DNA from 2 places in the Streptomyces sp. NPDC086989 genome. Region 1 is predicted to be linked to the other one. Evidence: riboswitches for the same ligand, from Rfam matches in the RefSeq annotation. Region 1 holds a riboswitch; the other holds the start of a gene.
What was found. Region 1 has a riboswitch for thiamine pyrophosphate ahead of ACIPK4_RS06350 (thiamine ABC transporter substrate binding subunit). Riboswitches for the same ligand answer to the same signal wherever they lie in the genome.

Region 1 (5,726 bases):
CGCCTGCGCGAGCGGCACCAGGATCCACGAGGTCCGCAGGTCCAGCGGCGGCTCGTCCAGGGTGATCAGGAACCCGAAGCCGACGGTCACCGCCGACACCCCGAGCGGAAGCATCAGCAGCGCGTCGAACCCGCGCACGAAGCGGCCCCCGCGCCGGGTCAGTGCCGCGGCCGCGAGCCCCCCGATCAGCAGGGCGATGGCGGTGGCGGCGAGCGCGTACTGCAGCGAGTTCCAGATGGCCTCCAGCGGTGGCACCAGGAACGTTCCGCCGCCCGCGCCCACCTCCTGGAGCGCCCGGTAGAAGCCGAACCCGTAACCGCCGGGCGCGTCGAGGGAGCGCTCCACCAGGACCACCAGCGGCGCCACGATCAGCAGCGCCACGGTCAGCAGCACCCCGCCCAGCAGGGCGCGCTGCCCCGGCCCGCTCGGCCGGTGCGCGGTCCGTGCCGGGTCCACGAGCCGCAGGGCGGTCTCGCGCCGGCGCACCGTCCAGGCGTGGACGGCGAGGATCAGGCCGACTGCGACGAACTGCACCATCGTCAGGACGGCGGCCGTCGACAGGTCCAGCAGCTGCGCGGTCTGCCGGTAGACCTCCACCTCCAGGGTGGCGTACGAGGGTCCGCCCAGGATCTGCACGACGCCGAAGGAGGTGAACGTGAACAGGAACACCATCAGCGCGGCCGCGGCCACCGCCGGGCCGAGCGCGGGCAGCGTCACCCGCCGCCAGGCGGCGAAGCGCCCGGCGCCCAGCACCCGGGCGGCCTCCTCCTGACGCGGGTCCAGCTGCGCCCAGAGGCCGCCGACCGTCCGTACGACGACGGCGTAGTTGAAGAAGACGTGCGCGAGCAGGATCGCCCACACGGTGGTGTCCAGCCGCACGCCCCACAGCTCGTCCAGCAGCCCGCCCCGCCCGACCAGCGCCAGGAAGGCGGTGCCGACCACCACGGTCGGCAGCACGAACGGGACCGTGACCACCGCCCGCAGCAGCTGTTTGCCGGGGAACTCGAAGCGCGCGAAGACGTACGCGCCGGGGAGTGCGATCAGCAGCGTGAGCGCCGTGGAGGCGCACGCCTGCCAGGTGGTGAACCAGAGCACGTCGGCGATGTCCGGCCGGGTCAGCACCTCGCCGATCCGGCCGAACTGCCAGCCCTCGTCGGTCTTGATCCCGCGGCCGACGATCGCGGCCACGGGGTAGGCGAAGAACAGCGCGAAGAAGGCGAGCGGCACGGCCATCAGGGCGAGCCTGGAGGCCGTGGCGCGCGCGCCCTCCTTCACGGGAGTGCCCTCGCGTCCTACTTCACGACGAGCGAGGACCATGCCTTGACCCACTGCTCACGGTTCTTGGCGATGGTCTCCGGAGGGACGGTCTCCGGCTTCTCGATGACCACGCCGTGCTTCGTGAACAGCTCCGGCAGCTGCGCGTCCTTGGTCACCGGGTTCACGAACATCTGGAGCGGCATGTCCTCCTGGAACTTCTTGCCCACCAGGAAGTCGAGGAGCGCCTTGCCGCCCTCCTCGTTCTTCGCGCCCTTGAGCAGGCCGGCGAACTCGACCTGGCGGAAGCAGGTTCCGGTGGAGACGCCCGTGGGGGCCTCGGCCGGCTGCGGCTCGCCGTAGAGGACCTCGGCCGGCGGGCTGGAGGCGTAGGAGACGACCAGCGGGCGGTCGCCCTTGGCCTTCTTGCCGCCGGCGGAGCCCGAGAAGCGCTCGTTGTAGGCCTGCTCCCAGCCGTCGACGACCTCGACGCCATTGGCCTTGAGCTTGGTCCAGTAGTCCTTCCATCCCTCGTCGCCGTACTTGCCGATGGAGGCGAGGAGGAAGCCGAGGCCCGGCGAGGACGTCGCCGCGTTCTCGGTGACCAGCAGGTTCTTGTACTCCGGCTTGATCAGGTCGTCGAGCGTCTGCGGCGGGGCGATCTTCTTGTCGGCGAAGTACGCCTTGTCGTAGTTGACGCAGATGTCGCCGGAGTCGATGGGGGTCACCCGGTGCTCCTTGTCGAGCACGTACTCGGGCTTCACGTCGGCCAGGCCCTTGACCTCGTACGGCGTGAAGATGCCGTTGTCGAGGGCGCGCGAGAGCAGCGTGTTGTCCACGCCGAAGAAGACGTCGCCGCGCGGGGAGCCCTTGGTGAGGATCTCCTGGTTGAGGGCGGCGCCCGCGTCCCCGGACTTCAGGACCTTGACGGTGTAGCCGCTCTGCTGCTCGAACTCCTTGAGGACCGAGTCGGTCACGTTGAAGGAGTCGTGGGAGACGAGCGTGACGGTCTTGGACTTCGGGGACCCGCTCGCGGCGGCGCCCTCGTCCTTCTTGCCGCCGCCGCACGCGGCGAGCGTGCTCACGCCGAGGGCTGCGGCCAGCGCCGCACCCGCGATCTTCCTGGTGGTGCTCACGGAACATTCCTCCTGGGTTGACCAGGAGAAGACGCGGCCCTGCCCGGACGCCCTCGTGGAGGGCGTCCGGGCAGGGCGCAACAGCTTGAGGTGGTGACCGAACTTCCTACCCAGAATGACCTGGGCAAGGTTCAGAGGGTCTGCGGCCGACGCGCTCGCGAAAAGCGTGTGGCCGCACTCTCAGCGCTGTGGCGCTCCCCTGTCGGAAATGAGTATGCAGATATACGCGTGTCAGCCTACCGCTCGCTCGCGGCGAGCTGGCCGCAGGCACCGTCGATCTCCTGGCCCCGGGTGTCACGGACGGTCACCGGCACGCCGTGGCGGGCGATGGCCTCGACGAAGGCCTTCTCGTCCTCGGGGCGCGAAGCGGTCCACTTGGAGCCGGGCGTCGGGTTCAGCGGGATCAGGTTGACGTGGACGCGCTTGCCCTTGAGCAGCCGGCCGAGGAGGTCACCGCGCCAGGCCTGGTCGTTGATGTCGCGGATCAGGGCGTACTCGATGGAGATCCGGCGGCCGGACTTCTCGGCGTACTCCCAGGCCGCGTCGAGGACCTCGCGGACCTTCCAGCGGGTGTTCACGGGGACGAGCGTGTCGCGCAGCTCGTCGTCGGGGGCGTGCAGCGAGACCGCGAGGCGGCACTTGAAGCCCTCGTCGGCGAACCGCAGCATCGCCGGGACCAGGCCGACGGTGGAGACGGTGATGCCGCGCTGCGACAGGCCCAGGCCGTCGGGCTCGGGGTCGGTGAGGCGGCGGATGGCGCCGACGACCCGCTTGTAGTTGGCGAGGGGCTCGCCCATGCCCATGAAGACGATGTTGGACAGCCGGGCCGGCCCGCCGGGGACCTCGCCGTCGCGCAGCGCGCGCATGCCGTCGACGATCTGGTGGACGATCTCGGCGGTCGACAGGTTGCGGTCCAGGCCCGCCTGGCCGGTGGCGCAGAACGGGCAGTTCATGCCGCAGCCGGCCTGCGAGGAGATGCACATGGTGACCCGGTCGGGGTAGCGCATCAGCACGGACTCGACGAGCGTGCCGTCGTGCAGCTTCCACAGGGTCTTGCGGGTGGTGTCGTCGTCGCACGAGATGTGCCGGATGACGTTCATCAGCTCGGGGAGCAGCTCCTCCCGGAGCTTCTCCCGGGAGGACGCCGGAATGTCGGTCCACTCGGCCGGGTCGTGCGCGTACCGGGCGAAGTAGTGCTGCGAGAGCTGCTTGGCGCGGAACGGCTTCTCACCGATCGCGGCCACGGCTTCCCGGCGCTCCTCGGGCGTGAGGTCGGCAAGGTGCCGCGGCGGCTTCTTGGCTCCGCGGGGTGCGACGAAGGTGAGCTCTCCCGGAACAGGACGGGGGGCCATGAGTGGTACTCCTCAAGTCTGGCGAACCAGCGGCGGGCGACCTCCGCGCACGGTCCATCCCCGCAGACACGGGGAAAGCGCGCCACTCACCAGTGGCGCGCTTTCCAGGATAACCCGGGCGGCTCAGCCCGTTCCGACGAAGGCCGCGAGCAGCAGCCACACCACCGGGGCGGTCGGGAGCAGGGAGTCGAGCCGGTCCATGATGCCGCCGTGGCCCGGCAGCAGCGTGCCCATGTCCTTGATGCCCAGGTCCCGCTTGATCATGGACTCGCCGAGGTCGCCCAGCGTGGCGCTGACCGCGACGGCGAGACCGAGCAGCAGGCCCTGCCACCAGGCGCCCCCGTCGATCAGGAACTCCATGCACAGCGCGCCCGCCGCCATCGCGAAGGCCACTGCGCCCAGCAGTCCCTCGCGGGTCTTGCCGGGGCTGATGCGCGGAGCCAGCTTGTGCTTGCCGAAGCGCCAGCCCACGGCGTAGGCCCCGGTGTCGCTGACCACGGTCAGGAGCAGGAACGTGACCACCCGCTGCGGGCCGTCGTCCGCGGTGAGCAGCATCGCGACGAAGGTGGCCAGGAAGGGCACGTAGAACGCCGCGAAGACGCCCGCCGTGACGTCCTTGAGGTAGTCCTCGGGCGGTTCGGTCATCCGCCAGACCAGGACCGCCAGCGCGGTCAGGGCCATCGCCACCCAGGCGCCCTCGGCGCCCCGGACGTATCCGGCGATGACCATGGCGGCGCCGCCGACCGCGAGCGGGACGAGCGGTGCCTTGATGCCCTTCTTCTCCTGGAGCCGGGAGGTGAGCTCCCACAGGCCCACGACGACCGCGACGACGATGACGCCGACGAAGACCGCCTTGACGATGAACAGCGAAGCGAAGATCACCGCACCGAGGCCGACACCGACCCCTATGGCGGCACGCAGGTCTCGCCCCGCCCGCTTCTTCTGCGGAGGGGGCGAAGCGTCCTGCGGTGCCTGCGAGGGCGGGGGCGGGGGGCTGGGCATGGGCTCCTGCGTCGGCGTCTCGGCGCGGAACGGGGGGCCGCCGTCGGCGGCGGCCCCCCGATCGCGTGCTTCCCGGTCGTCGAAGTCACGGCCGGCGGCATCGGGCACGATGGGCATGGGCCGAGTGTGCGGGCCCACCAGCGCATCGTATGCGGGACCCGCCGGAACCGGCTCCGTGGCCCAGGGAGAGTCGTTCATCAGACCTCGAGCAGCTCGGCTTCCTTGTGCTTGAGCAGCTCGTCCACCTGCGCGACGTACTTCGCGGTGGTGTCGTCGAGCTCCTTCTCCGCGCGGCGCACCTCGTCCTCGCCGGACTCCTTGTCCTTGACGAGCTTGTCGAGGGCGTCCTTCGCCTTGCGGCGGATGGAGCGGATCGAGACCTTGGAGTCCTCGGCCTTGGTGCGCGCGACCTTGATGTACTCCTTGCGGCGGTCCTGCGTCAGCTCGGGGAAGGTCACCCGGATGATGTTGCCGTCGTTGCTGGGGTTGACGCCCAGGTCGGAGTCGCGGATGGCCTGCTCGATGTTGCGCAGGGCGCTCTTGTCGAAGGGGGTCACGATCGCCATGCGCGGCTCGGGCACCGAGAAGGACGCGAGCTGGTTGATGGGCGTGATGGCGCCGTAGTAGTCCGCCACGATCTTGTTGAACATCGCCGGGTGCGCACGACCGGTGCGGATCGCGGCGAAGTCTTCCTTGGCGACGACGACGGCCTTCTCCATCTTCTCCTCGGCCTCGAGGAGGATTTCTTCGATCACCACGTGCTCCTGCATGTCAGATTTGGATGGTTCAGGCGGGCGGGGCGGGCTCGGCCCGGGGGGCCGGGCCCGGCGTCGGGACGCTCAGGCCCGGGTGCCCTGGTCGCTCACGAGCGTGCCGATCTTCTCACCCTTGACGGCGCGGGCGATATTGCCCTCGGTGAGCAGCTCGAAGACCAGGATCGGCAGCTTGTTGTCGCGGCACAGCGTGATGGCGGTGGCGTCGG
Region 2 (5,726 bases), on a different contig from region 1:
CGGGCGGGGGCCAGCGAGGCCGTGTACCGGACCAGTCCGAGGCCGGGGGCGTGGCGGCCGGGCTTGGTGGGGGTGGGCCAGCAGGGGCCGGTGCAGAAGTAGTCCACGCCCGGCTCGGCGACGGCGGCGTCGACCTCGGACTCGGCGTGGCAGGAGCGGCCGATCAGGACGTTCTCGCCCAGGATCGCGCGGGCGGCGGGCACCGGGATGTCGCCCTGGCCCAGGTGCAGGACGTCGGAGCCGATGGCGTGGGCGACGTCGGCGCGGTCGTTGACCGCGAGGAGCCTGCCGTGGCGGCGGGCGGCCTCGGCGAAGACCTGGAGGTGTTCGAGCTCCTCGCCGGCCTCCATGCCCTTGTCGCGGAGCTGGACGATGTCCACGCCGCCCGCGAGGACTTCGTCGAGGAACGCGGGGAGGTCCCCCTGCCGCTTGCGGGCGTCCGTGCACAGGTAGAGCCGGGCGTCGGACAGCTGGGCGTTCACGGACATGGGTCCCCCGGGGTGGGAGCGGTGCACGGGCCGTCGGGCCCGCGCACCGCGGATGGATCAGGCGGCTCGGATCAGAGGGCGAGCGCCTGAGCGCGGCGCTTCACCTCCGTGCCGCGATTCTCGCTCAGTGCCTGGACGGGGGTACCGGGCAGGGTCGGGTCGGCGGTGAAGAGCCACTCCAGCATCTCCTCGTCGGAGAAGCCGTCGTCGCGCAGCACGGTCAGCAGGCCCGCGAGGCCCTTGACGACCTTGTCGCCGTCGATGAAGGCGGCGGGCACCTGCAGCGCGCGGTTCTCACCGCGGCGTACGGCGATCAGCTGACCTTCCTTGACCAGCTGGCGGACCCGGGTCACTTCGATGTCGAGCATCTCCGCGATGTCGGGGAGGTACAGCCAGGCGGGGACAAGGGCATCGATCTTTGCGTCAATCTCGGTCACGTGCACAAGCCTGCCACCTCGGACCGACAGCCGGTACCCGAGCCGACCCGTCCGGGTCCCGGCGGCGCCGCCGCGCCCCGCACCGCACCCGGACCCCGCGTCCGGCTCCCCGGTCCCGCGCCCGGCTCCCCGGACGCGGGACCGGCGCGCCCACCGGACGCGCGGCCGGCGCGCCTACCCGGCCAGCGCGGACTTCAGGGGCGTCGCGGGGTCGGCGATCTTGGCCGGATCCACCGGGGCGCCCGTCTCGATCAGCTTCCGCCCCTGCGCCAGGTCCCGCGGCCGGCCCACCGCCAGGACCGCGACCAGCACCCCGGCGCGCAGCCAGCACACCGACCACGCCGCCTCGGCGGGGTCCCCGCGCCACAGCAGCTCGTCCGCCCCCGCGTGGTGCCCCGCGTACTGCACGAAGCGCCCGAACTGCTCCGACCAGAAGTACGGCACCGGGTCGTAGACCTGGGCCGGCGCCCCCATCAGGATGTTGGCCGCGACCACCCGGGGGCCCTGGAGGGCGTTGTCCCAGTGGTGCACCAGCAGCCGCGTCCCGTAGCGCGCGGACGGGAACGACGCACAGTCGCCGACCGCGTACACGCCGGGCAGGGAGGTCCGCAGGTACGCGTCCGCCGTGACCGCGCCCTCCGGCCCGAGCTCGATCCCCGAGCCCTCCAGCCACCGCGTCGCGGGCCGGGCCCCGATGCCCACGACCACCGCACCCGCCGGCAGCTCCCGCCCGTCGGCGAGCAGGACCCGCCCGGGTTCCACCGAGGCCACCTTGGCGCCGGTCAGCAGGGCGGCCCCCGCCTCCTCGTACCAGCGGGTCATGGGAGCCGCGACCTCCGCCGGGAGCGCCCCGGCCAGCACCCGGTCCGCCGCCTCGACCACGGTCACCGCGCAGCCCGCCTCGCGGGCCGCGGTGGCGAACTCGGCGCCGATCCAGCCGGCCCCGACCACCACCGTCTCCGGCGCCGCGGCCAGCACCGGGCGCAGCCGGGCCGCGTCGTCCAGGGTGCGCAGGAGGTGCACGCCCGGGACGCCCTCGGACCCGGGCAGGGTCAGCGGCTGCGCGCCGGTCGCCAGCACGAGCACCTCGTACGGGACCGGCCCGGCCTCGGTGTCCAGCTCGCGGTCGGCGGCCCGCAGCCCGGTGACCTCCACACCGAGCCGGAGCTCGACGTCGAGCCCCTCGAAGTCCACGTCGAAGGCGGAGTCCTCGGCCTTGCCGAGCAGCACCGCCTTGGACAGCGGGGGCCGGTCGTACGGCTGGTGGGGCTCGGCGCCCAGCAGGGTCACGGGGCCCCTGAAACCCTGCTCCCGAAGGGCGACCGCAGTCTGCACCCCGGCCATTCCGGCGCCGACGATGACGACGCCGCTCTGAGTCTGTTCCGTCTGCTCGCTCACACCGCCCACCCTAGCGATCTGACTGGCAGTCAGGAACGGTGGCCCGGGGAGGCAGCCTTACCCGGCCCCCGCGGCGGGGTTAGGCTGGCCGTCGTACCTATCGCGGGAGTCCGGGCGCACCGGGCTGAGAGGGAGGCTGAGCGGCCTCCGACCGTACGAACCTGATCCGGGTCATGCCGGCGAAGGGAGGGGCTGGACGCCCATGCACTCATCTCGGAAGGGATCCGGCCGGGGATCCGACGTGCTCGTCATCGGGGGCGGGATCATCGGCCTGGTCACCGCCTGGCGGGCGGCCCGGCACGGGCTGCGGACCGTGCTCGCCGACCCGGCACCCGGCGGCGGGGCCGCGCAGGTCGCGGCCGGCATGCTCGCCGCCGTCACCGAACTGCACTACGGCGAGGAGACCCTGCTGGGCCTCAACCTCGCCTCCGCCGCCCGCTACCCGGAGTTCGCCGCCGAGCTGACCGAGGCCAGCGGCGGGATGGACCTCGGCTACCGCGCCTGCGGCACGCTCGCCGTCGCCCTCGACGCCGACGACCGGCTCCACCTGCGGGAACTGCACGCCCTCCAGCGGCGCTGCGGTCTGGAGTCCGAGTGGCTCACCGGCCGCGAGTGCCGCCGCCTGGAGCCGATGCTGGCCCCGGGCGTCCGCGGCGGGCTCCGCGTGGACGGCGACCACCAGGTCGACCCGCGCCGGCTGGCGGCGGCGCTGCTGGCCGCCTGCGAGGGCGCCGGGGTGGAGGTCCGCCGGGCCGGCGCCGAGCGGCTGCTGACCGCCGCCGACCGTGCCGTCGGCGCGCTGCTCGACGACGGTACGGAGCTGCGCGCGGACCAGGTGGTCCTGGCCGCGGGCTCGCTCAGCGGCCGGCTGGCCGGCGTACCGCCGCGGGTGCTGCCCCCCGTACGGCCCGTGAAGGGCCAGGTGCTGCGGCTCTCGGTGCCGGCGGCGTACGCGCCGTTCCTGTCCCGGACGGTGCGGGCGGTGGTCCGGGGCAGCCACGTGTACCTGGTGCCGCGGGAGAACGGGGAGCTCGTCGTCGGGGCGACCAGCGAGGAACTCGGCTGGGACACCACGGTCACCGCCGGCGGGGTGTACGAACTCCTGCGGGACGCACACGAATTGGTGCCCGGCATCACCGAACTGCCGCTGACCGAGACCCGGGCCGGGCTGCGGCCCGGCTCCCCGGACAACGCCCCGCTGCTCGGCCCGACGGACCTGCCCGGCCTGCACCTGGCCACCGGCCACTACCGCAACGGGGTGCTGCTGACCCCGCTCACCGGCGACGTGATGGCACAGCTGCTGACCACCGGCACGCTGGCGGAGATCGCCCGCCCGTTCACCCCGCGCCGCTTCAGCGCCGCACGTCAGGAGTCGTACGCATGACCATCTCCGTCAACGGCGAGCCGCGCGAGATCGCGGCCGGCACCACCCTCGACGCGGTGGTCGCCACCCTGACCGCGGCCCCGTCGGGCGTCGCGGCCGCACTGAACGAGACCGTGGTCCCCCGCGGCCAGTGGCCGCTCACGCCGGTGGGCGAGGGCGACCGGGTCGAGGTCCTCACCGCGGTGCAGGGGGGCTGAGCGCGATGGCGGACGACGCTTTCGAACTGGGCGGACGGACCTTCTCCTCCCGCCTGATCATGGGGACCGGCGGGGCGCCGAGCCTGGACGTGCTGGAACGGGCGCTGATCGCGTCCGGCACGGAGCTCACCACGGTGGCGATGCGCCGACTGGACCCGACCGTGCAGGGCTCCGTCCTGTCGGTGCTGGGCCGGCTCGGCATCGCGGTCCTGCCGAACACCGCGGGCTGCTTCACGGCGGGCGAGGCGGTGCTGACCGCGCGGCTCGCGCGGGAGGCCCTGGGCACGGACTGGATCAAGCTGGAGGTCGTCGCCGACGAGCGGACCCTGCTGCCGGACGGGGTGGAGCTGCTGGACGCGGCGGAGACCCTGGTCGACGAGGGCTTCACCGTGCTGCCCTACACGAACGACGACCCGGTGCTGGCCCGCAGGCTGGAGGACGTGGGCTGCGCGGCGATCATGCCGCTGGGATCGCCGATCGGCTCGGGCATGGGCATCCGCAACCCGCACAACTTCGAGCTGATCTGCGAGCGGGCCGGGGTCCCGGTGATCCTGGATGCCGGAGCCGGCACGGCCTCGGACGCGGCCCTGGCGATGGAGCTCGGCTGCGCGGCGGTGATGCTGGCGTCGGCGGTGACCCGGGCGCAGGCGCCGGTGCTGATGGCGACGGCGATGCGGGACGCCGTGTCGGCGGGGCGGCTGGCGTTCCGCGCGGGCCGCATCCCGCAGCGCCGCTTCGCGCAGGCCTCGTCCCCTGCGGAGGGCCAGGCCGCCCTCGACCCGGAACGCCCGGCGTTCTGACCCGGCCCCCGACCCCCGGCGGGGCCGGATTCCGGTGCCGCCGGCCTTCGGATACCGGTGCCGCCGGCGTCCGGATACCGGTGCCGCCGCGGTTCGGGGCCCGGGGTGCCCCCGGCGGGCGCCGGGGCGGGTTCCGGGGCCGGCCCCCCCGGCAACGGGGCCGCGCCGTCACGGGCCCGGGCGGGGCCGCCGGACGTCACAGCTGCGCTGCAAGACGCACCACCCTGGCCGGGGGGCCGGGGCCCGCTCGTAGAATCGCCGCGTGGACACGACCCTGGATGACCCCCTCGTCGGGCAGACACTCGACGGCCGCTACCGCATCGACGCGCGCATCGCGGCCGGCGGCATGGCCACGGTCTACCGGGCCGTCGACACCCGCCTCGACCGCGTGCTCGCGCTGAAGGTGATGCACCCGGCGCTCGCCGCCGACGCCGGCTTCGTCGACCGGTTCATCCGGGAGGCCAAGTCCGTCGCCCGCCTGGCGCACCCCAACGTCGTCGCCGTCTTCGACCAGGGCACCGACGGGCCGTACACGTACCTCGCCATGGAGTACGTCTCCGGCTGCACGCTCCGCGACGTCCTGCGCGAGCGCGGCGCGCTCCAGCCCCGCGCGGCGCTCGACATCCTCGAGCCCGTCCTGGCCGCGCTCGGCGCCGCGCACCGCGCCGGGTTCGTACACCGTGACATGAAGCCCGAGAACGTCCTGATCGGCGACGACGGCCGGGTCAAGGTGGCGGACTTCGGGCTGGTCCGGTCCGTGGACTCGGTCACGAGCACCACCGGCTCCGTCCTCGGCACCGTCTCCTACCTGGCGCCCGAGCAGATCGAGACCGGCGGCGGCGACACCCGCGTGGACGTCTACGCCTGCGGTGTCGTCCTGTACGAGATGCTGACCGGCTCCAAGCCGCACTCCGGGGGCACCCCCGCCCAGGTGCTCTACCGGCACCTGCACGAGGACGTGCCGCCGCCGTCGGCCGCCGTCCCGGGGCTGCCCGCCGGCCTGGACGAGCTCGTGGCGTACG

Region 2: it holds a riboswitch for thiamine pyrophosphate, as region 1 does, so the genes downstream of both, thiO (glycine oxidase ThiO) here and ACIPK4_RS06350 (thiamine ABC transporter substrate binding subunit) in region 1, are expected to answer to the same signal.

The regions. Positions count from the first base shown of each region.
Region 1 is NZ_JBIVAL010000002.1:570,661-576,386, reverse strand. It holds gene ACIPK4_RS06355 (ABC transporter permease) at 1-1,233, opposite strand, end outside; gene ACIPK4_RS06350 (thiamine ABC transporter substrate binding subunit) at 1,293-2,390, opposite strand; TPP riboswitch at 2,476-2,601, opposite strand; gene rlmN (23S rRNA (adenine(2503)-C(2))-methyltransferase RlmN) at 2,627-3,742, opposite strand; gene ACIPK4_RS06340 (phosphatidate cytidylyltransferase) at 3,866-4,942, opposite strand; gene frr (ribosome recycling factor) at 4,942-5,499, opposite strand; gene pyrH (UMP kinase) at 5,584-5,726, opposite strand, start outside.
Region 2 is NZ_JBIVAL010000004.1:240,782-246,507, reverse strand. It holds gene thiE (thiamine phosphate synthase) at 1-488, opposite strand, end outside; gene ACIPK4_RS10790 (Rv2175c family DNA-binding protein) at 560-925, opposite strand; gene ACIPK4_RS10785 (NAD(P)/FAD-dependent oxidoreductase) at 1,100-2,323, opposite strand; TPP riboswitch at 2,416-2,528, shown strand; gene thiO (glycine oxidase ThiO) at 2,526-3,707, shown strand; gene thiS (sulfur carrier protein ThiS) at 3,704-3,904, shown strand; gene ACIPK4_RS10770 (thiazole synthase) at 3,910-4,704, shown strand; gene pknB (Stk1 family PASTA domain-containing Ser/Thr kinase) at 4,967-5,726, shown strand, end outside.